Hyphomicrobium denitrificans ATCC 51888: one gene and its partner. The main gene of each other region encodes a partner of the protein of the gene in region 2 in a complex. Links are inferred from orthologs where the notes say so. Each region holds a gene or a part of one and is shown on either strand. Other genes may lie near its edges. The genes, in order: trxA and trxB.

The links.
Region 1: the proteins of trxB (region 2) and trxA are in contact, whole or in part, in a crystal structure (PDB 1F6M), measured with the Escherichia coli proteins. The link is inferred for Hyphomicrobium denitrificans ATCC 51888 from one-to-one orthologs.

What each region holds. Positions count from the first base shown.
Region 1 is NC_014313.1:2,359,900-2,371,147, reverse strand. The notes cover bases 1,594-4,313. They hold trxA (thioredoxin), read right to left. Parts: upstream 3,260-4,313; coding sequence 2,927-3,259; downstream 1,594-2,926. Other genes in these bases: addA (double-strand break repair helicase AddA), read right to left, coding at 3,359-4,313; HDEN_RS11395 (cysteine hydrolase family protein), read left to right, coding at 2,242-2,841; HDEN_RS11400 (DUF779 domain-containing protein), read left to right, coding at 1,764-2,192; HDEN_RS11405 (DUF779 domain-containing protein), read left to right, coding at 1,594-1,687. Outside these bases: adh (aldehyde dehydrogenase), read left to right, coding at 1-1,183; more of HDEN_RS11405, read left to right, coding at 1,313-1,593; more of addA, read right to left, coding at 4,314-6,949; double-strand break repair protein AddB, read right to left, coding at 6,946-10,062; HDEN_RS11375 (nucleotidyltransferase family protein), read right to left, coding at 10,062-10,817. UniProt on the Escherichia coli protein: Participates in various redox reactions through the reversible oxidation of its active center dithiol to a disulfide and catalyzes dithiol-disulfide exchange reactions.
Region 2 is NC_014313.1:3,436,630-3,448,073, forward strand. The notes cover bases 26-2,941. They hold trxB (thioredoxin-disulfide reductase), read right to left. Parts: upstream 2,010-2,941; coding sequence 1,041-2,009; downstream 26-1,040. Other genes in these bases: HDEN_RS16670 (LysR family transcriptional regulator), read right to left, coding at 38-925; HDEN_RS16680 (MFS transporter), read left to right, coding at 2,159-2,941. Also shown: more of HDEN_RS16680, read left to right, coding at 2,942-3,463; RadC family protein, read right to left, coding at 3,460-4,224; map (type I methionyl aminopeptidase), read right to left, coding at 4,237-5,070; HDEN_RS16695 (OmpA family protein), read left to right, coding at 5,180-6,343; rplS (50S ribosomal protein L19), read right to left, coding at 6,498-7,193; HDEN_RS16705 (L,D-transpeptidase scaffold domain-containing protein), read right to left, coding at 7,405-9,078; tRNA (guanosine(37)-N1)-methyltransferase TrmD, read right to left, coding at 9,286-10,017; HDEN_RS16715 (DUF1330 domain-containing protein), read right to left, coding at 10,078-10,365; HDEN_RS16720 (L,D-transpeptidase family protein), read right to left, coding at 10,462-11,444.

The DNA of each region.
Region 1 (11,248 bases), 1.1 Mb from region 2 along the record:
GACGCACGCCGACGTGCCGCTCGCGATCGACCACTTCCGTTATTTCGCAGGCTGCCTCCGCGCGCAGGAAGGTTCGATCTCGGAAATCGATCACGACACCGTCGCGTATCACTTCCATGAACCGCTCGGCGTCGTCGGCCAGATCATCCCCTGGAACTTCCCGCTGCTGATGGCCTGCTGGAAGCTCGCCCCGGCACTCGCCGCCGGCAACTGCGTCGTGCTGAAGCCCGCCGAGCAGACGCCGATGTCGATCATGGTTCTGATGGACATCATCGGCGATCTTCTTCCCGAAGGCGTCCTCAACGTCGTCAACGGCTTCGGCGTCGAAGCCGGCAAGCCGCTCGCACAGAACAAGCGCATCGCCAAGATCGCCTTCACCGGCGAAACGACGACCGGCCGCTTGATCATGCAGTACGCGTCCGAAAACATCATTCCGTGCACGCTCGAACTTGGCGGCAAGTCGCCGAACATCTTCTTCGCGGACGTGATGGACGCGGACGACGAATACTTCGACAAGTGCCTCGAAGGCTTCACGATGTTCGCCCTCAACCAAGGCGAAGTCTGCACCTGCCCCAGCCGCGCGCTCGTCCAGCGTTCGATCTATGAGAAATTCATGGAGCGGGCTCTGCAGCGCGTCGTGAAGATCAAGCAGGGTCATCCGATGGATGCCACCACGATGATCGGCGCCCAGGCTTCGAACGACCAGCTCGAAAAGATCTTGAGCTACGTCGAAATCGGCAAGGGCGAAGGTGCTCGCGTTCTGACGGGTGGCAAGCGTGCCGACCTCGGCGGCGAACTATCGTCCGGCTACTACGTCCAGCCGACGGTTCTCGAAGGCCACAACAAGATGCGCGTCTTCCAGGAGGAAATCTTCGGACCGGTTCTCGCGGTCACGACCTTCGAAGACGATGCGGAAGCGCTCGCGATCGCCAACGACACGCTCTACGGCCTGGGTTCGGGCGTGTGGACGCGTAACGGCACGCGCGCCTATCGCATGGGTCGCGCCATCCAGGCCGGCCGCGTGTGGACGAACTGCTATCACGCCTATCCGGCGCACGCCGCGTTCGGTGGCTACAAGATGTCGGGCATCGGCCGTGAAACGCACAAGATGATGCTCGATCATTATCAGCAGACGAAGAACCTGCTCGTCAGCTACAGCCCGAAGGCGCTCGGCTTCTTCTAAGGCTTTAGCACGCGGGAGTTTTGGCGGGGCGCGTTCGGTCAACGGATGCGCCCCGCTTTCGTTTCGGTTTCAGGAATTGAGCCGTTAGTATCCGTCAGCTCTGCGAGCCCTTCGGAACACGAGGCGCGAATGTCGCCAGTTCAGATCTCCGCAACTCCCGAGGCATGCGCCGCCTTGCGTCGCGTCGCGACCGAGCATGGTCCGCTGATGTTTCACACTAGCGGCGGCCGCGTTGGCGGGCGGCAATATCCGATCTGCCTGCCAGCTGAAGCCTTGCGTCTCGGCGCGCGCGATCATCTGCTCGGAGAAGTCGAAGGCGTTCCGGTCTACGAAATGGAAGACCGGGACGGCAGCGTCGCATGCCGCGCCGATTCCTACGTTCTGGACGTCGCCGCTGGGCCGGCGATCGGATTTTCGATCGGAGCGGCGCCGGGCCGGCGCTTTACCCTGACGCCGGTTGCAGAAAGTGCCTGCACCGATCATATCAAGAGAGAAAAATCGTGAAGTTGCTCGATATCGCGGATCGAAATCTATCGTTTGCCCGGACATTCGCGATGCAAGGCATCCTTGGAGGAAACGCATGTCCGTTGTAACCCCGGAAAAGTCCGCGACGACGGCGACGCGAGTCTCGTGCACTCAGCCGTCGCAAGATCTGATCAAGAAGCTCGAAGGGCTTCACGGACCGTTGCTGTTCCATCAGTCGGGCGGCTGCTGCGACGGCAGCTCGCCGATGTGCTATCCGCGCAAGGAATTCAAGGTCGGCGCGCAGGACGTTTACATGGGAGAGATCGGCGGTCAGCCGTTCTACATGGGCCGGTCGCAGTTCGAATACTGGCAGCACACGCATCTGATCATCGACGTCGTTCCGGGACGCGGTTCCGGATTTTCCGTCGAGTCTCCCGAAGGCGTTCGTTTTCTGACGCGGTCGCGCGTATTTACCGACGCAGAAAACGACGAACTTGATGCACAGGGCCCGCCGCCGACAGGCGCAGAGCATCCGCCGGTCTGATTGGCGGCCAGAAATTTATTGAGAAAACACATAACTAGGGAAGTAACGCATGACTGCTTCAAAGACCCTTCGCGACATCACGGGCATGGGCAATACGCCGACGACCGTTGGAAAATCCGCCCTCGTGCTGATCGATTGCCAGAACACGTATCGCGAAGGAATTATGCAGCTTGAGGGCGTCGAACCCGCACTGGTCCAATGCGAGAAGCTCCTTGCGCGCTATCGCGATGCGGGCCGGCCCGTCATTCACATTCAGCACGACGCCGGCGCTGGCACGCCCTACGACGTCAAAGATCGCATCGGCGCCATTGCCGACCCTGTGAAGCCGCGCGACGGCGAGCCGGTCATCGTCAAGAATTATCCGAGCTCATTCGAGAAAACGAACCTCGACGAGCTTCTCAAGGGATATGGAGTTGAGGACGTTGCGCTCGTCGGCTTCATGACGCACGTCTGCGTCAACTCGACGGCGCGCGCCGCCTTCAACCACGGCTATCGCCCGACGGTCGTCGGCAACGCCACGGCGACGCGCTCTCTGCCGAGCCCGACCGGTGGCGTCACATCAGCCAAGGACTTGCACGAAGCAAGCCTGACGGCGCTGCACGACATCTTCGCCGTCGTCGTGCCGAGCGCGGACGACATCTCGAACTAGCTCCGACACGTTCGGAAGCTTCCCCAAAAATGGAAAGGCCCCGCATCTGCGGGGCCTTTGTCGTTCTGCGGAACGTCGCGTGGACTTATACGGACGCTGCGACGCTGGAATTGATCCAGTCTTCGAGCTTCTTCTTCTGGACGATCGCGCCGGTGTGCTGCGCGGCGACCTTGCCGGCCTTGAAGATCAGCAGCGTCGGCATGGCGCGAATGCCATAGGTGCCGGTCACGCGCGGATTCTCGTCGACGTCGACTTTGACGACCTTGATCTTGCCGGTCATCTCCTTGGCAACCTGATCCAGTGCTGGAGCCATGGCCTTGCAGGGTCCACACCACGTGGCGTGGAAGTCAACGAGCACCGGCTCGTTGGACTTTAAGACTTCGTCGTCGAAGCTTGCGTCTGTTACTGCGTTAGCCATTGTTTATTCTCCATTTCGGGCCGGGGGTTGGGGGAAGCCGGACCCGCTTAGTAGCGCTCGCGCGTACCCTTAAAACTGATCCCAGAGGTAGGTATTTCGTCAGGAAGCGTCAAGACTCTGGACATCGAGGTCCCAAAGCCGTGATTGGTAACCGTCGAGCACATCGGCGGGAACTTCCATGAGGCGCGGCCCATCCGTCCAGAGTAGCGCCGCCTTGACGCGGCGGCCCGGATAAATCTCCCCTAGCGCCAGCCTGTAGGCCGCTAGCTGGTAGAGATAGGCGGGCGCGACAAATCGGACTTCCGAGGGTGGCGGCCGGTTGGTTTTGTAGTCGACGATCAAGACCTCATCGTCGGTCACGGCCAGCCTGTCGATCTGGCCCGAGAGGTCCAGCGCCGGTCCCGAGCCGCTAGGGCGCGGAATGACGGCCGCGATCGGAACCTCGGCCATGCTGTTGGGGCCGAACAGGGGCGCGAAATCCGCCGACGACAGGATAGCCAGCGTCTCGCGGACGATGCCGTCGCGCGCCTTTCGCGACAGTACGGCGCCGCGTTTGGCGACGAACGCGGTTGCGATTGCCTCGCGGCCGCTCGCTGCCACGGACGGAAGATGCTGCAACAGTGCATGCGTCAGCGTCCCGCGCAGGAAGCGATGCTCGCTGTTTCCAGCCAGCGGCGACGGCGCATCGTACGTGGCGGCGGCATCGGCTTTGGCAGACATGATCGGCTCGCCTTCCGCATCAGGAGCGTAGGGCTCAAGACGCGACGGTGCGAGTGGCACCGACAGCTTTGGTTCCGGCCGCGCACGTTCCGACGCGAAGGCAGGCCTCTCCTCGCTTTCGAGCTGACGCGTTTTCTCGCCGCGCGATTGGTCGAGTTCGGCGGTCTGCGCCGTTTCGATGCGCCACACCTTTTTACCGTTGTCGTCGATCTCTTCCGCGACAGGGAGGAGCGCTTCCGAAATCGCATCGTACCAGCAGGACTCGGCGCGGCCTTTCTTGCCTTCGAAACCCGCGATGTAGAGCCGGTCGCGCGCACGCGTCATGGCCACGTACAGCAGACGATTTCGCTCCTCGTGCTCGCGTGCTTCCCGTCCGCGCCGCGCGATGGTGACGGCCTCAAGCCGCGACGTGCCTTTGACCGTCCATACGATCGGCTCAGGAATGTGGTCGGGCCGCGGAAGGCCGGACAGCCGGACGAGGCTCGCAGCCGAGAGGTCTCCGGACGCCGTCGTACATGTGTCGGGAAGGAACACGATCGGAGCTTCGAGACCTTTCGCTCCGTGCACCGTCATGACGCGAACTTCGTCGCGGCCATGATCCATGTCGCGCTTCACTTCCGGCGCGATGGCGCGCAACTCGGCGAGAAACTGCGTGAGGGACGGCGGCGTGCCGTCATCGTAGCTCAACGCAAGATCGAGAAACTCGTCGATCACATCGGCGGCTTCCGGCCCGAGGCGGCGCAGCATTTTCTCGCGCGCCCCGTCGCGATCGAGCACGCTCGAGAAGAATTCGAACGGCGGCGTGAAGTCGGCCTTGGCGCGCCATCGCTTCAAGGTCTCCGCTGCGTCCCTGTACTCGGGTTTGACCCCGGTGCTGTCGAGCAGGGCCGACCAAAGCGTCTTGCTTTTGCGTCCCGGCGCAATCGCCAGCAGATCATCGTCATCGAAACCAAAGATCGGACCTTTCAGGACGGCCGCGAGCGCCAGATCGTCTTCGGGCAGGATGAGGAAATCTCCGAGCGCCATGAGATCCTGCACGGCGATCTGATCGGTCAGCGCGATGCGATCCGATCCCGCCACTGCGATGCCGCGCCGCTTCAAGGCTGCAACCATCGGCACGGCGAACGGATTGCGCTTGCGCACCAGGATCAGAATATCGCCTGCACGGATTTCGCGTCCCTGCGACTCCAGCCGCTCGCCGCGATCGAGCCAGCCTTTGATCGTGTCCGCGATGCGTTCGGCAAGCCGGTTTGCGGGCGAGTGCTCGCTCGTGTCCGACAGCGGCGCCCACGGATCGGCGGCATTGAGGTCGTCGGGCTTTTCAGTCGGCCACATTTCGACGAGACCCGCATGGCCAAGCCGAATGGCGTTGTGCTTCGGCGGTGGTCCACCGGCCGTCAATCCTGGAGTCTTCGCGGCGTCGGCGAACACCGCATCGACGGCCGCCAGAACCGGCGTCACCGTGCGGAACGACATCGTGAGTTCGATCGACTTCCAGATGAGCCCGGCATCGCGCGCAAGAGCCGCGAACCGGATGCCCGCGTCGGCGAACATTTTCGGGTCGGCGCCCTGGAAGGAATAGATCGACTGCTTTTCGTCACCGACGGCGAAGACAGTACGAGGCGAACCGTCGCGCGTGGCCGCTCCCATAAAGAATTCGTGCGCCAGCGCTTTGACGATGTCCCATTGCTCCGGGCTGGTGTCCTGCGCTTCGTCGACGAGGATGTGGTCGAGACCGCCGTCGAGCTTGAAGAGCACCCATTGCGCTTGCCCGCCGTCGCCTTCGAGCAGCGATTTTGTCTTCAGGATGAGATCGGCGAAGTCGAGCGCCCCTGCGCTGCGGCGCGCTTCCGTGTAGCGGTGCAGGATGATACCGGCAACGACGTAGAGCGCCATCGAGGATTCGACGAGCGACAGAGCTTTCAGTTCTTTAGAAAGCGCGAAGAGACGCTGCTGCGCGGCAAGACAGCGATCGTTGAGGCCGGGTTTCGACGACGCAAGCGCCTTCGTCATCAGCGTTTTGCGCGGCTCGCCGGTCGCGGTGAGAAAGTATCCGGAAAGCGCTTCGAAGCGGCGCGGCGCATCCGTCAGCCCGGCAGCCGATTGCAGAGTCGGCACATGACCGGTATCACTCGCCTTGCCGGTCGCAAGGTGCTCGGTCAGCTCCCGCAGATCGCTTTCGGAAAGAACGTACGCGCATTCCTCGTGCAGCTCTCGAACTGCAATTGCTGCGCGAACGCCGAGACTCTGACGCAGATGCCTTTCGATCTCCGCGACGTCGGCGAGCGTCGCCCCAGCTTTGGCCTCGCGCCGGTTCGCGACGTCCAGCCAACGCCGTTCCTCGACGGCATTGCTGATCAGCTTGTCGAACTGCGTATCCGTCGCATAACGCACGATCACGTCGAGCGCACGTCCGAGCGGCGTCTCAGGCTCGGACGTGGCGTCGAGCAGTGTCTGCTCGATGGCGCGCGCCTTTAGATCGCCGGCGGCGGCGTCATCGAGAATTTTGAAGTCGGGCGGCACGCCCGCTTCGAGCGGAAACCTTTGCAGCAAACGTTCGGCGAATGCGTGGATCGTCTGAACCTTGAGGCCGCCCGGCGTTTCGATCGCGTTGGCGAAAAGCCGCCGCGCCAGTTGCAGCGTTTCGACAGACACGTCGCCGCCGGTCACTTTGCGAATGTCTTTTTCCAACTCTTTTTCGTCGGCCGTGACCCATCCGGCCAGACGATCGAAAACGCGGCGCGACATCTCCGCTGCGGCGGCTTTCGTATAGGTGAGGCAGAGAATTTTTTCGGGCGACGTTCCGGCGAGGAGCAAGCGCAGAACGCGCAACGTCAGCACGTGCGTCTTGCCCGTCCCCGCGTTGGCCCTGACCCACGCTGAGGCGAGCGGATCGGCGGCGTTGCCCTGGTGGAGGTCGGTCTCTGCGCGCAGCGCATCGAGAGAAAGACGTTTGGTTTCGAGGTTCATTGTGCCGCCTCCTCGTCGACATGGGCGGACCATTCGGCGACGCGTGCCAATTGCGCGTAGGCATCATAGTCGTAGCTGTAACTCGGGCGGCGAAGCGCGCGATAAGGCGTCGCCGGATCATCGAATTCGGCAATCAAACGTTCGAGACCTTGGCGCGCTTGCGCCGCGAGCGTTCCGATATCGTTCGACTTGATTGCGCGTTCTTCGCCCGCCGGTTCACCACCCGACGCGCGAATGTAGCGAAGCGCCTCGACCGTGCGTCCCGCGAGATTGGGAAATCCTGTTTCCCCAAGCGCGATCGCGGCTTCGAGCGGCAACTGCGGCGAGCGTCCGTTCTCGACCCACTCCTGCTTCGGGATGGCGCCGGTCTTGTAATCGGTGATGATGACGGCCGAGCCCGTGTCGTCGATCCGGTCGGCGCGCGCCGTGAGCGTGAAGGGATCCGGCGTCGGCGCAAGCACGAGGGCTCCGGAGATTTCGGCTATGACGCTGCGAACGCCCTCGCGGCGTTTCTCTTCGCCCTCTGCGAACCACGAGAGAAAGCGTTTGAGCCGCGGCATCCAGAATGCCGCGATGCGCGCGTTGCCCGTGTAGGTTTGAAGTACGTCCGCCGCGATCTTTTCAAGTTCTGCGAGCGGATCGTCCGGCAGGCGATCCGGAAACGCGTTGGCAAAGCGCGAAAGAACGTCGTGAACGAGCGCGCCGCGCAGGCTCGCGTCCGGAGACGCGCCGAGCGGCGGCAACGGCTCGAGCTTCAGGATATGGCGCGCATACGTCGCGTAAGGATTTGCGATCCAGCGTTCGATGTCGGTAACGCTCATGCGGCGCGGCCTGAGCGCCAGCGCAGGACGCGGTTCCGGCGGCTTGATGGCGATGCGCTTGCCCACGATCCGGTCGCGCGCGCGCGCCCAAGCAAGCCAGGGCTTGTCTGCGACGAGCACGCTCTCGAGCTTCATGCCCTTGAGCAGCGCGCGCATGCGCATCAGCCAGCGCGACGGCACGGTCGGCACGCCATCGACCTTTTCGGCGCGCGTCAGGTAGATCGTTTTCGCTCCGAGCAGCGAGGTGAAGTCGTGCGCGGCGCGGCCGATCTCTTCTTCCGGAGACGGCAATCCGAGATCGCGCCGCATCGGACGATTGAGCCACGCACCCGGCTCCGCGGCTTCCGGCCAGGTTCCCTCGTTGAGCGAACCGAGCACGAGAACATCCGGCTGCTGCAGACGCGCTTCGAACGGTCCCCAGATGGAGATGCGCGGATGAACCGCTGTGCGTTCGCGCACGTTCTCGCGGGCCAGCAACGTCGCGTAGAGATCGGCGTAGTCGGCCGCGGAAATGGCGACCGCTGGCGTTGCGTCGTCCAACAGCTTCGCAAAAAAGCGCGACGCCGTATCTCCGGACTCGCCTTGCCAGAGCGGATTGGCGGATGCCTCGGCCGCCGCATCGTCGTCCGGCAGCTGTGCAAGCGCTTCTGCGGCTTCGGCATGAGCGCGAGCGAATTCCGCCAACGTCTGATCGCCGTTCGCCGCATATAGGTCCGCCAACGGCTGAAACGCAGCAGCCAAACGGGCGACAAGCTCACGCGCGCCGTCGCAGTCCTCGGACCAGAGCCTGCGCGCGGCCGGGTGCATGCGTTTCTTTTCCGCGCGATCGCGTTCGGCGGTTTCGAGCGCCGCCCGGATGCCGTCGAGCCCGTGCCCGAGGTACGACGTCCGGAACGCGCTGATCTCCAGCGCCCGCGCATATTTGCGGATGTCGAATGCGTTGAATTTCAGCCGGCACAACGGATGCCGGAGCAGGGCCATCGTTTCCGCCGGAGCAAACTCGCTGACCATCGCGCCGATGACGAGCGCCAGGAAAGCTCCGGGCACCGTTTTCGCGAATGGCCGTCCGGCGCTGTCGTCAACGCGGATGCCCCACGCTTCGAGCCGGATCGCGACACGCCGGGCGAGAAGACGATCGGGAGAAACGAGGGCGGCAGTCTGGCCCGGTGTCTCGATGGCTTCCCGCAAAATCAGCGCAACGGTTTCAGCTTCATCCTGAGCCGACGGCGCTTCGATCAGCGATATCCCGGCAAGGGCCTTCTCAAGTTCGCCTTTGTCAGCCGTCGTCGCATAGCGATGCCATTGATCGGTCGAAGACGACGGACGCATGGATTCGCTGACGAAGGCCGAGCGCGTGCGGTCAACATCGCCGGCCTCAAATCCCGGCAGCGTGAGCACCGCGCCACGTTCGACGTTGAGCCCGTCCAATAATTTCTTCAAGCCGAATTGCGGATGCTCGGGATGGCCAGAAACGATCGCGCTCCAGCTGGCATCGTCCAGCGATTGATCGAGCGCCGGAAGCACGATGGCTCCGGACGGACGAGCGGCCACCGCGCGCATCAATTCAACGGTCGCGGGTATGGACCCCGTAATGCCGGCGACGATCACGATTTCGTCCGGCGCGAGCTTCGCGATGCGCTCGGCCTCGGCGAGGATCAGCGCATTGCGGCGTGCTTCGGGCGAGGTCATGCCGCTGGCTTCGAGATGCGCGGGCCAGAACTCGGTCACGATCTTGAGAAAGTCGACGGTCTTCTGCCAGTGCTCGGCATAGGTTTCCGGAACCAGATTTTGAATGTCTGAGAGCGAGACGTTCTCACGCTCGATGTCGTCCATGAGCTTGCCGAGTTCGGCCGCGAGACGCGCGGACTGGGCTGGCGTCGAGCCAGAACTTCTGTCGGCGTCCGATTGCGCCATCGTTGCGCGCCAATGGCTGATCAGCTGCATCAGGACCAGCGTTCGGTCGAGCGGATCGATTGCGGGAGGTTGATCGAGCGCCGAAGCACTCGACAGACCATCGCCTGCGAGAGACGAGATCAGCGAACGATCGTCATCGCCTTCCGAGATCGGCCGGATGCGCGGCATGATGATCGCAGGCGTGTTCGCGACGGACAGAAACGCGTCGCGTGCAGTGCGGGCGGCGCGCCGCGTCGGCAGAAGCAGCGTGATGTTCGGCAGCTTGAGCAGATCGGGTGCGGCGCCGCCCGGAGCAGGAAGGTCGCCGTTCAGGATCGCGCGTGCGACGGCCTTGAGGAACGGCACGCCGGGAGGCAGCGTGAAAATGTTCGCAGCCATCAGTCTTCTCCCGGAAGCGTCGAGCCGGCCGTCATCGAATTCGCGATCGCGTTTTCTGCTTCGGCGATTGCGGACGGCGTTCCGACGTGCATCCAAATCCCTTCGAGCCGCACGCCGAACAGGCGGCCTTTCTCGATGGCGGCATTCCAGGGCCGGTTGAGCGAGAATGCGCCCTTCGGCGCGCCGTCGAAAAGCCTCGGATGCGCAATCGAGACGCCCGCGAAGACGAACGGCGCGAGACGCGCGCCGGTCTGCCGCGTCAGTCGTCCGGAAGCGTCCATCTGGAAATCGCCAGCGCCGTCGTAACCGACGCTCGTTGCGATGGGCGCGACCAGCATCAGGCTGTCCATCGTCGCGTCGTCCCAGGCGTCGATCAGACGGTCGAGATTGGACCCCATGCCCTCGACCCAGATCGAGTCAGAGTTGTGAATGAGGAACGGTGCGTTGCCCAACTTCGGAAGCGCCTTTGCGACGCCGCCTCCGGTATCGAGCAATTCGCCGCGTTCGTCGGAGATGGTGATCTTGGGAGACTTGCGATCGCGGAGATGGTCCTCGATCTGATCGGCGAGGTAATGGACGTTGACGATCGCGTCCGTGATGTGCGCGTCGGCCAAACGGTCGAGCACCTGATCGATCAGCGGCGTTCCGGCAACCGGGACGAGCGGCTTCGGCCGTGTCTCCGTCAAGGGCCGCATCCTCTCGCCTTTTCCGGCGGCGAGCACAAAGGCGCTGGTCGGGCGCTTCGTGGAGGTCATCGGCGAGTTCTCCGGAATTCGGTTAAATCGTCAGCGGTTGCGCCCTGAGCTTCGGAGGCAGGTTCCGGTCATACCACGCCGAAAGTGTCAGCAACCCCTCATGCCGGAGATCGCGCTCGAGATACCCCCAGATCCTTGGCAGATGCGCGAGGTATTGCCGCTTGCCGTCACGCATCGCAAGGCGTGCGAAAATGCCAAGGATTTTCGTGTTCCGCTGCGCGCCGAGGGCCGCATAGGCGAAACGGAATTCCTGCGAATCGAAAGCGGCGTCGCGTTTCGTCATCGCCTTGAGGTAATGCTCGAGCAGGTCCCGCTCGATGGCCTCGGAAACATCGATTCGCGCGTCCTGCAGCAGCGAGACGAGGTCGTAAGCCGCCGGCCCGCGCATCGCGTCCTGGAAGTCGATGATTCCAACATCGCGCGGGGGTGCG
Region 2 (11,444 bases):
GCCGTCGTCGCAGGTTCGATCAGGAAAGCTTCGCGGTTTACCGAAACCGGCTGATCTTGGATACCAGAAAGTCGCGCAAAAGCTGGACTTTTTTCGAGGCTTTCAATTCCTCGGCGTAGGCGAAGATCAGGTTCAGCGAGGGCTGCTCGAATTCGGCCAAGACGGGCACGAGGTCCGACTGCTCGTCGCTCATGTAGTCGGGGATCATGCCGATGCCGATGCCGGCCTGGATGGCGTACTTGATCGCGACGACGCTGTTGACCCTGAGCGCAGCCTCGCGCGGCGCCGCTCCTTCACGCCCGGCCTTCTCGATCCACGACATGGCGTCGAGGTGCTGCGCCGGAATGCCCGTGTAGGCGATAATCCGGTGCTGATCGAGTTCGGCCAGCGTTTTCGGCGTTCCGTGCTTGCGCAGGTACTGGGCGGACGCGAAGGCGCGAACCCGGCTTTCAAACAGCGAACGGCGGATCAGGTCGGCCTGTTCCGGCTCGCGCGTCCAGATCGCAACGTCGGCGGCACGCATGCCGATATCGACCTGGTCGTCGTTGAGGATCAGCTCGACGCGGATTTCGGGATAGAGGTCGCCGAATTCCTGCAGCCGAGGCGTCAGCCAGATCGTACCGAAGCCGATCGGCGCGGTGATGCGCAGATCGCCCGACGGTTTCGAGGTCGAGTCCGACAGCAGCGTTTCGGCGGTCTGAAGTTTCGCGAACACCTCGGCGACGGTGCGATTGAGAAGTTCGCCCTGTTCCGTCAGAACGAGGCCGCGGGCGTGACGATGAAAGAGCGTGACCTTGAGGTTCGCTTCGAGGGCCGAGATCTGGCGGCTGACTGCGGACTGGCTCATGTGCAGCTGCTCGCCGGCATGCGTGAAACTGCCGGCCTCCGCTGCCGCGTGGAAAATACGCAGTTTGTCCCAATCCATCTTCAACGCTTTCGGTAATTGGCCATGTTGCACCCGATCGGGCGCGGCTCTGAAGCGGCGGCGAAGTCTAGCGAAACACGGTCACGTTACAATGCAGTGTTGGTCAGTCGAGGCGTTATTCGGCTGCGTCCGCTTGGGCTTCGACTTTGGCGAGATACCGTTCGGCTTCGAGCGCGGCCATGCATCCCATGCCTGCCGCCGTCACAGCCTGACGGAAAACCTCGTCCTTGACGTCGCCTGCCGCGAACACGCCCGGAATCGCCGTTGCCGTCGAGTCGGGCGCCGTAATCAGGTAGCCAGACGGCGTCGTCTCGAGCTGGCCTTTGAACAGCTCGGTCGCTGGCGCATGACCGATGGCGACGAAAAATCCGTCCGCCGGAATTTTGGACGTCACGCCGGTTTTGACGTTCTTCAGAACGACGCCTGTGACGGACTTCGGCGTCGTCGTCCCGACGACTTCCTCGACGGCGCTATCCCAGATGACCTCGATCTTCGGGTTCTTGAACAGGCGCTCCTGCAGGATCTTTTCGGCGCGCAGAAAATCGCGACGATGGACGAGCGTCACCTTGTTGGCGAAGTTCGTCAGAAACAGCGCTTCCTCGACGGCGGTGTTGCCGCCACCGACGACCACGACATCCTTGCCCTTGTAGAAAAAGCCATCGCAGGTGGCGCAGGCGGAGACGCCGTGCCCCTGGAAATGCGCTTCCGACGGCAGACCAAGCCAACGCGCCTGGGCGCCGGTGCAGATGATCAGCGCATCGCACGTGTAGATGTCGCCGCTATCGCCTTCGAGGCGGATGGGCCTAGCGCGCAGATCGACCTTGTTGATCTGGTCCATCACGATATTGGTGCCGACGTGCTCGGCCTGCGCCTGCATCTGCTCCATCAGCCAAGGGCCTTGGATCGGCTCGGCAAAACCGGGATAGTTCTCAACATCGGTCGTGATCGTAAGCTGGCCGCCGGGCTGGGAGCCCTGAATGAGCGTCGGAGCGAGCATGGCGCGGGCCGCGTAGATGGCTGCCGTGTATCCGGCCGGGCCGGAGCCGAGGACGATCACCTTGGAATGGTGCGGTTTCTTGGTCATGGTTCAAAGCTCCGGGAAGGGCAGATAATTAGGGGACGCGGGATCGGATCGTCAATGACAGGCAGGGCCGGCGCGGCAATAGGGGCATCCGTCAGGCGTGCGCGGAGAGCCGCTGGCCTATTTTGGTGCAAAACCGGGAGTCTGATTGGATGAACGAGCAGCCGACAGCGCCGCCGGTGCTCGGAATGCGAGAGAGAATCAGGGCCATCCTGATCGGCTCCTCCGGCAATCTGGTCGAGTGGTACGATTTTTACGTCTACGCGGCGTTCTCGCTTTACTTCGCAAAGGCATTCTTTCCGGCAGGCGATCAGACGGCGCAGCTCCTCAACACGGCCGCCATCTTCGCAGTCGGGTTCCTGATGCGTCCGATTGGGGCATGGCTGTTCGGGCGCATGGCGGACCGCCACGGCCGGCGTGTGGCGCTGACGACGTCGGTTCTGCTGATGTGTTTCGGTTCGGCGCTGCTCGCCGTTACACCCGTCTACGCGACGATCGGCATCGCGGCGCCGATCATCCTGCTTGTGGCGCGGATGATCCAAGGTCTGAGCCTCGGTGGCGAGTACGGCACGAGCGCCACTTATCTTTCCGAAATGGCGACAGCCGAGCGGCGCGGTTTCTATTCGAGCTTCCAATACGTGACGCTGATCGGCGGGCAGCTCGCGGCCATGCTGGTTCTGGTCGTGCTGCAGAAATTCGTTCTGACTCCGGCCGAACTCGATGCCTGGGGCTGGCGCATTCCGTTCGCGATCGGCGCGGCTCTTGCCGTCGTCGCTTACGTCATGCGGCGGGATCTCGCCGAGACGGAAGCGTTCCATCGCTCAAAGCGGCGTGAGGGCTCGCTCAAGGCTCTGTTCGCGCATCCGAGGGAAGTCGCGATCGTCGTCGGATTGACGCTCGGTGGCACGCTCGCGTTCTATACCTACACGACCTACATGCAGAAATTTCTGGTCAACACGTCGGGGTTTTCGAAGGATACCGCGACGCTGATCTCGGCTTCCGCGTTGTTCGTCTACATGCTGATGCAGCCCGTCGTCGGCGCGATCTCGGACAAGATCGGACGACGTCCCGTGCTGATCACGTTCGGCGTGCTCGGCGTCCTGTTTACAGTGCCGCTGCTCACTGCAATTCAATCGACGCAAGATCCGCTTACAGCCTTTTTTCTTATCTTGGCTGGGCTCGCGATCGTATCATGCTACACAGCGATCAACGCCGTCGTGAAGGCGGAGCTGTTTCCGACTTCAGTGCGAGCGCTGGGCGTTGGATTGCCCTATGCGCTGACGGTGGCGCTGTTCGGCGGCACGGCCGAATATATCGCGCTCTGGCTGAAGCAGGCCGGACGCGAGACGGACTTTTTCTGGTACGTTACGATCTGCATCGGCCTCTCGCTCGTCGTCTACGCAACGATGCGCGACACGCGCAACGACAGTGCGATCAATAAAAGCGAAGGTCCTTAGATCAATCGCAATGCCTTGAGGCTGGCGTGGCCGTGGCGGCCGACGATGACGTGGTCGTGGACAGTGACGCCCAGCGGTTTCGCGGCATCGATGATCTGCTTCGTGACGTCGATGTCGGCGCGCGACGGCGTTGGATCGCCCGACGGATGATTGTGCACCAGGATGATCGCGGTTGCGGACAGTTCGAGCGCCCGCTTCACGACTTCGCGGACATAGACGGGCGTGTGGTCGACGGTTCCGCGCCCCTGGACTTCGTCGGCGATCAGCGCGTTCTTCTTGTCGAGGAAGAGAATGCGAAAATGCTCGCGATCTTCGAAGCCTTGCGCGAGGCGGAGATAATCGAGGACGCCGCTCCAGGATGACAGCGCGGGGCGCGATTTGATCTCGCCCCTGGTCAGGCGTTCTGCCGCCGTCTTGATCAGCTTCAGTTCCTGGACGGCACGGTCGCCGACGCCTTCGATCTCCTTCAGGCGATCCGGCGGGGCCGAGACGACTTCCGCAAACGAGCCAAAGCGAGCGAGCAGGCGTTTCGCGATCGGCTTCGTGTCGATGCGCGGAAACGCCCGAAACAAGATCATCTCGAGAAGCTCGTAGTCGGGCACCGCATCCGCGCCGCCGTTCGTGAATCGCTCGCGCAAGCGCCCGCGATGTCCGGCCTTGTCGTCGACGGCTTTTTTTGTTTTGAGCGGCGCGCCGCCGAACAGCGCGCCCTGCTCCGCGGCACTTGCCTTATCGTCGCCAGACCCGTTCGAGTGCGACATCGGCTATGTCCGTCAGGCGGCGGCGCGCAACTTGTAAGGCGGGAAGTCGTAACCGGCGGGCGACGCGGTGAAGATTTCGCATCCCGTTTCGGTGACGCCGACCGTGTGCTCGAACTGTGCGGACAGCTCGCGATCCCGCGTGACCGCGGTCCAGCCGTCGGCGAGAATTTTGACGTGCGGCTTGCCGAGATTGATCATCGGCTCGATCGTGAACAGCATGCCCGGTTCCAGGATCACGCCTTCGCCCGGTTCGCCGTAGTGGAGGATATTCGGGCGATCGTGGAAGACGCGCCCAAGTCCGTGGCCGCAGAAGTCGCGAACGACGCTGCAGCGCTCATCTTCGGCGAAGGTCTGGATCGCGGCGCCGATGTCGCCGGTCGTGTTGCCCGGCTTAACGACCGCGATGCCGCGCACCAGGGATTCGTACGTCACGTCCATCAAGCGTTGGGCGCGGCGCGAGACTTCACCAGCGGAATACATCCGGCTGGTGTCGCCATGCCAGCCGTCGACGATCAATGTGACGTCGATGTTGATGATGTCGCCGACACGCAGCGGCTTGTCGTTGGGCATGCCGTGACAGACGACGTGATTGATCGAGGTGCACGTCGCGTAGCGATATCCGCGATAGTTGAGCGTCGCCGGCAGTGCGCCATGATCGAGGGCGAAGGCGAGCACCAGATCGTCGATCTCAGCCGTCGTGACGCCGGGCTGCACGATGGGAACAAGCATATCCAACGCTTCGGCGGCAAGCCGTCCGGCTTTGCGCATTGCAGCAAAGGCTTCCGCATCATGGAGCGGGATTTTGCCGTCGCGCGTGGCGCTTCTATTTACTTCAACGTTCGACATGTTGCTCCGGACTGGAACTTATATGGCTGCGACTGCAATTTAGTGCCAAACTATCCCGCTATAAAAGAGCGCCTTTGCCAAGGGCGCCGCGAGCACAGGAGGAAAACCCATGTTGCAATTCCGTGCGCCTCTCCTTGGAGGGGTCTCTTGCGTCGGGCTGATGTTTCAATTCGCGAGCGTAAATATAGGGCATGCGACGACGACGGTCGAGATGCTGAGCGCTCGTGACGCGACCCGCGTGCAATCCACTTCCAGTCCACTGCCGCAGCTGATGCGCGACGGCGCTGTTCAGTTCAGTTCGGGAACGACCCGGGCGACGATCAAGGTTGCGCAGGACGACTCCGCGCCTCCGGCGACCGGCGGTCAGGCGACGACCGATTTCTACGGCGACAGCGCGGCAGCTGAAAACCCGGCGTGGGCGGCTGAGGCGAAGTTCAACCCCGACTACGCGGCGAACTCGTCGGACGCGCCCGCCGCGTCGGATGACGCAGCTGAGGCAGCGCCATCGGGAAGCGAAACATCCGGCGAAGCGGCTGCAACTCAGACGGCCGAGGATACGTCTCCGCCTCCAACGGGTGGGACAGCGACAACGGATTACTACGGCGGATCGCCGTCGCCGCAGAATCCGGCGTGGGCCGCTCCGGCCAAGATGAACCCGGACTATTCGAGCGAGCCGGCCGCACCTGCGGAGACGGCTCAGCCAGCGGCAACGGAAGCTCCGGCTGCTGCTGCATCTCCGGCCGAGGAAGACGCAGCACCGCCTCCGACCGGTGGCAAGGCCACGACAGACTATTACGGAGGCAGCGCAGCTCCGAATAACCCGGCCTGGGCGGAACCTGCAAAAATGAATCCCGACTACAACGCCGCCACTGCGCCGGCGGCATCGGAAGCAGCGGCACCCTCAGGGGAAGCATGCCGCGAAACGGTTGCAACGAATGCCAAGGCCGCGACGCTGCGCTTTAATGAGGACAGCGCTGCCATCGCTCCGGCGAGCCGCACCGCGTTGTCGGCCCTCGTAACGGCGCTGAAGGCTTGTGCCGGTGTCGTCGTCGAGGTTCGCGGATTTACGGACAGCGTCGGCTCATCGGAGGGCAACCAGATGCTGTCCGAGCTTCGCGCGAAGAAGATCGTCGATTTCCTGACGAAAGCGGGGGTCGAAGCGTCGAAGCTGACGGCTGTCGGCAAGGGTGAGGACGATCCGGTCGCCGACAATGAAACGCCGGAAGGCCGCCGTCTCAACCGGCGTGTCGAGTTCGTGCTTTCGGGTCAGTAAAGGCCGCGATGAAAGACTGAGATGCGGCGGCTTCATCGGCCGCCGCTTTTCTTTTGGCTATCGCAGTCCTGCGTTTGCCCAAGGGCGCAAAAAGAAAGCGCCGGACACGAGATCCGGCGCTTCATCCTTGGACGTCGATTTCAGATCAGCCGACTTATTCCTTGGCTTCCTCAGCCGGAACTTCAGCGGCCGTGAGTTCGGCGACGAGGCGCTGCGCCTGGCCGATCCAATCCTGCTTCTCGATGGCGCCTTTGAGGTTCAGCGTCTCATCGATGTTGGCGATGTCTTCGTCCGACAGGTTGGCGATCTGTTCGATCTTGTAGCAGTTGAGATGCTTCAGGCGGTTCTGCAGGTCGATGTCGATGCCGTTGATACGGGTCAGATCATCGGCCTCGCCCTTCGGCTTCTTGAAGCCCTTCCAAGCCGCGTTGAGACGGCGTGCGCGCGCGTCCGTGCGCTCGAAGATGCGGGCGGCTTTGCCGCGGCGGCCGCGGAGATAATAGAGCTTCGCGCGGCGGACCTTGCCGCGGCGGAGGACTTCGATCTCGGCGATGTAGGGTGAGTAGATCGGGAAAACGCGCTCGACGCCTTCGCCGTAAGAAATCTTGCGAACCGTGAAGTTCTCGTTGAGGCCGGCGCCCGAGCGGGCAATCACGACGCCTTCATAGGCCTGGAAGCGGACGGTCGGCTCTTTCTCGACCTTCTTCTTCTTGTCTTTCGGGTCGGCTTCGGCCGACTCGATGACCTTGACCATCACCTTAACGGTGTCGCCGGGGCCGAATTCAGGGATGCCGCGCTTGGAAAGGACGGCGTCCATCTGCTCGCGTTCGAGCTGTTGGATAATATTCATCTTGTTGATTCCGTTTCGTTTTTTGATGACGCAGAGGATCGGCTGGCGGTATTTCGACCGAGCCGGTCATGCAAGCCCCTGATGGGCTACCCGTTTGAGGGGAAGTCTTGTTGGCCCCGCTGATACTCGAAGAGCCCCCCGTTGTCGAGTGGAAAGGGGCGCTCCGATGGTTTGTCGCGCAAGACTTAACGCGACGTTTCCAGCCTCAGCCTCAGAGCCCGAAGGCGCTGCCGATGATGTCCCCGAGCGTCGCGTTCGTTTGCGCGGAGCGCCGGGTGGCGGTGGCAGTGTCGCGGCCGCGAGACTTGGAAGCGACCGCGGCCGGATTGAAGCTCGGCTCGACCGGCGCGAGGTGATTGCGGCCCTTCTTGATTTTCGACCATTGCCCGTCGAGCGCCAGCGTCACGCGCTTTTCGTGGCCGTAGACGTCGTTGAAGGTTTTCAGTTTGCCGTCGTCCGTGACCCAGGCGGTGAAATAGACGAGGTGGATCGGGATTTCCTTCGAGATCGGAACCTCGTTGTTGAGGGGACCCGAGCGATCGAGCTCGGCGATCTTGGCGGCATCCCAGCCCTTGTCTTCCTTCAAGACCATTTCGGCGAGCTGCATCGGATTTTGCACGCGCAGGCAGCCGTGGCTCAGCGTGCGCTGGGCGGGACGGAACATCCATTTGTCGGGCGTGTCGTGCATGAAGATCGTGTGCTGGCTCGGGAACGAAAACTTCACGCGGCCGAGGACGCTCTTCGGACCGGGCGGCTGGAGCACGATGAAGTTGCGAATGTCGGTCGACGACCAATCATATTGGCGCCAGTCGACGCGGCGTCCGTCCTTGGTCTGGAGCTGAAGGCCATACTGGCGCATGAGCCCGCCGCCGCGAATGAGGCTCGGCCACAGCTCGTTGACCATGATGCTTTCCGGCACGCGCCATGCCGGGCGAAGCACGACGTATTTTAAAGGCCGCGAGAAAATCGTCGATTTCTTATCGACTTCGCCTGCAACGATCTTGGCGGAGCGAATGATTTCGCCGTCCTTGTAAACGTACTGCATGAACTCGGGGATGTTGTTCAGCACGTAGAAGTCGCCCATGTCGGGCCACATCCAGCGCCACATCTCCATGTTGGCGCGAAGACGCTTGGCGGCGGGGCTGAGCTTCGCGAGGTTCCCGTTGGCGGGCAGCATCGTCACGTAGAGCTGGCGCAGCTTTTCGAACTGCGGCTGTTGCGGATGCAGGCTGCGTAGGTAAGCGTCGGGTTCGTGCGAGTCCGCCAGAGCCTTGATCACGGTTGCGGGGTCGATCCACTGCGGACGGCGGTCGAATTCGGTCGTCAGCATTTCGGCGGGGTCGGGAATGCGTCCGCCACGCGCGAAGCGCGCGTATTGCAGGGCTGCTGTCGAGTACTGGATTTCCGCATCGGCCAGCGTGTCGGTGTCGGTCGCGGTCAGCGCGCCGTTTTCGAGCATCGGAAGTTTGAAGGCGCTGGCGTCGAGACCGTAGGCGTTGGCGTTTTCGATTTCGGTGATGAGGGCTTTGGTTTCGGGTTTCACGCCGGACGCGGTCACCCAAAGTCCGTCGCCGTGGCGCGCCGCGTAAAATTCGGTGAGCGCCGTCTGATCCATTTTCTCGCGCTCGTCGTCGGATGCCTTCGCAGCGGCGAGCTTCGAGCGCGCGACGCCGAGGACCGGATCGTCGGCGGCTGCCGCCGGCGCGACGGCGTCGGGCGTTGAAGTGGCTTCGGGGGTTGCTTGCGTTTCGGGCGTTGCTTCGGGCTGTGCGGGCGCAGGCGCTGCCTGTGCCGAAGTTTCGCTCGGCGTTGGGTCCGCGAAAGCTGGCTGGATCATTGCCAAAGCCGCAACCGCGCCGAACAGAATGCTCTTGAAGTTCCCCATTGCCCCGTCCCGATCGGTCACGCACGCACTGGCGTTTAGCTCTTTGTTTTGTCGTGCTTCTTATCGGAAAACCGGTTCCCACTTTTCCGGAAGCACTTTCGCGCGACCCGCCGCATATGCCGCGACGGGCGCGCCCCGAATCTTTCCCCAGACGCATTTGTCCAGGAAAATCCTGACCATGCAAAGGCGAAGGTTTGATGGCGTGCTTTAGGAGCGCTTTTGGTGCGGCGGGTGTAGCAGATCGGGCCGCCGGTCGGCCGTCAATTTCTCAGATTGTTCCCGCCGCCACGCCTCGATTTTCTTGTGATCGCCGGAAAGCAGAATGTCCGGGATGGCACGGCCCTGCCAGTCGCGCGGCTTCGTGAACTGGGGATATTCGAGCAGGCCAGTCTCGAAGCTTTCGCTGGTGAGGCTTTCGCTGGCGCCGAGGACGCCCGGAAGCAAGCGGATGCAGGCTTCGATCAGGACCATGGCCGCGACCTCGCCGCCTGCGAGGACGTAGTCGCCGATCGAGACTTCTTTCAGCCCCTTGGCGGCGATGACGCGCTCGTCGATGCCTTCGAACCGCCCGGCGAGCAGCGTCACGCCCGGGCCTTCGGCCAGACTACGCGCCAAGCTCTGCGTCAGCGGTGTGCCGCGCGGCGACAGGTAGATCAGCGGCGCATCGGGCGAGAGCGTTGAGGCGTGATCAAGCGCCGGGCCGAGAACGTCGGCGCGCAGCACCATTCCGGCACCGCCGCCTGCGGGCGTATCGTCAACCTGACGATGCTTGCCGAGGCCGAAATCGCGGATCTGGAGCGTGTCGAGCGACCAGATGCCGGCGTCGCGCGCCTGGCCCGCGAGCGAAACGCCGAGCGGTCCCGGAAATGCGTCCGGGAACAGCGTCAGCACGAGCGCGCGCCACGGCGGACGGCCATCGCCCGAAGGAAAGTGCGGCATCGCAGGAGCCTCGCGTGAAGTGGTCATCCGATGCGATCGGCTTCGGATGACCGGAAAAGATCAGACGCCTTCGACGACGGTGATGTCGAGCGTGCCGGCGCCCTGGCGGAGCGCTTTGGCTTCGGCGTATTCCGGCGACGTCGCATAGCCGTGGGCGTGCTCGTAGCTCGGGAATTCGAGGACGACGTTGCGCGCGGTGCCGTTGCCTTCGACGATCTCGTGGCGGCCGCCGCGCACGATCGGCTTGCCCTCGTACTTGTCGAGCGCGATTTTCGATTTCGCGACGTAAGCCGCCCACTTCTCAGGGTCGGTTACGGTGGCGTGGGCGATGACATATCCCTTCGGCATTGCGGTCTTCCTGCTGTGATGTTCGAACGCCGTGGCATAGCCGGTGCGAGGCGGCTTCGGCAACCCGTGGGCAGAAAGACGGAAAACCGCAGCGGCTCAGGGATTGAGCAGCGGCTGCACGGCGCCGAGGCTGGCGTCGCTGCTCTGGCGGGACGGACGGCTGACGGTCGCCGTCGTCGAGCCCCAGCTCAAGCTCGTGAAAAAGCCGCCGATGCCGGATGAAGCTTCGGCCGATTTCAATTTCTTGCCCTGGGCTTCGAGACTCGGATCGTTCTTGGCGAGGCGCTTGGACATGCGCGGCGACAACGGTGCGAGGCGTTTGCCGATCAAGGTCGGGCAGGCGGCGTTCGGGTCCATGCCGACCGGCGTCAGCGAATTGACGACGTAGCGCTTTGAGCACATGCCGACCTTCGGCGGTTCCCGCGTCTCGGCAAAATCGTCGTAGGCCTGTTTCAGCGGAGCCCAGGTCGTGCGTGCGGGATTGTCGGCGTGGCGCTTGATGTTCGAAGCGGTCATGCGGAACGGGAACACGTGCACCGGAACGGATGGTTCGCCAGCCGCCAGCGCATCGCGCACGAAAGCGTAGATTTCTTCGATCAGCTTGTCGGACATCGCGAAGCAACCGACGCTGCGGCAGTCGCCGTGCACCATGATGTAAGCGCCGGTTCGTCCGAGCGCGCGGTCGAGCGCATTCGGATAGCCGATGTTGAACGCGAGATGGTATTTGCTGTCGGGCTTCATGCCGCCGGGTGTCGCCGCGTAAAACCCTTCGGGCGACATGCGGTCGCCCTGCGTCTGCTTCGGGCCGAGCGTGCCGCCCCAGTTGCAGATCGGGAATGTTTTCACGAGCGCGTAGCGGCCGTTCGGGCGCGCCTTCCAGACTTCGAGTTCCGACTCTTCCTTGAAGACGCGGATATAGACCGGCGCTTCCGGCACAATCTCTTTCATCAGGAGCGCGGCTTCGGTCGTGGCGGGAAGCGGTTTGGCGGCGGCTTGTTCCTCGGCGCGCGCGGCGTGAAGCGCAGGGAGCGTACCCAGCAAAAACAAAACCGCAGCGAGCCAATTTGCCCGCTCCATTG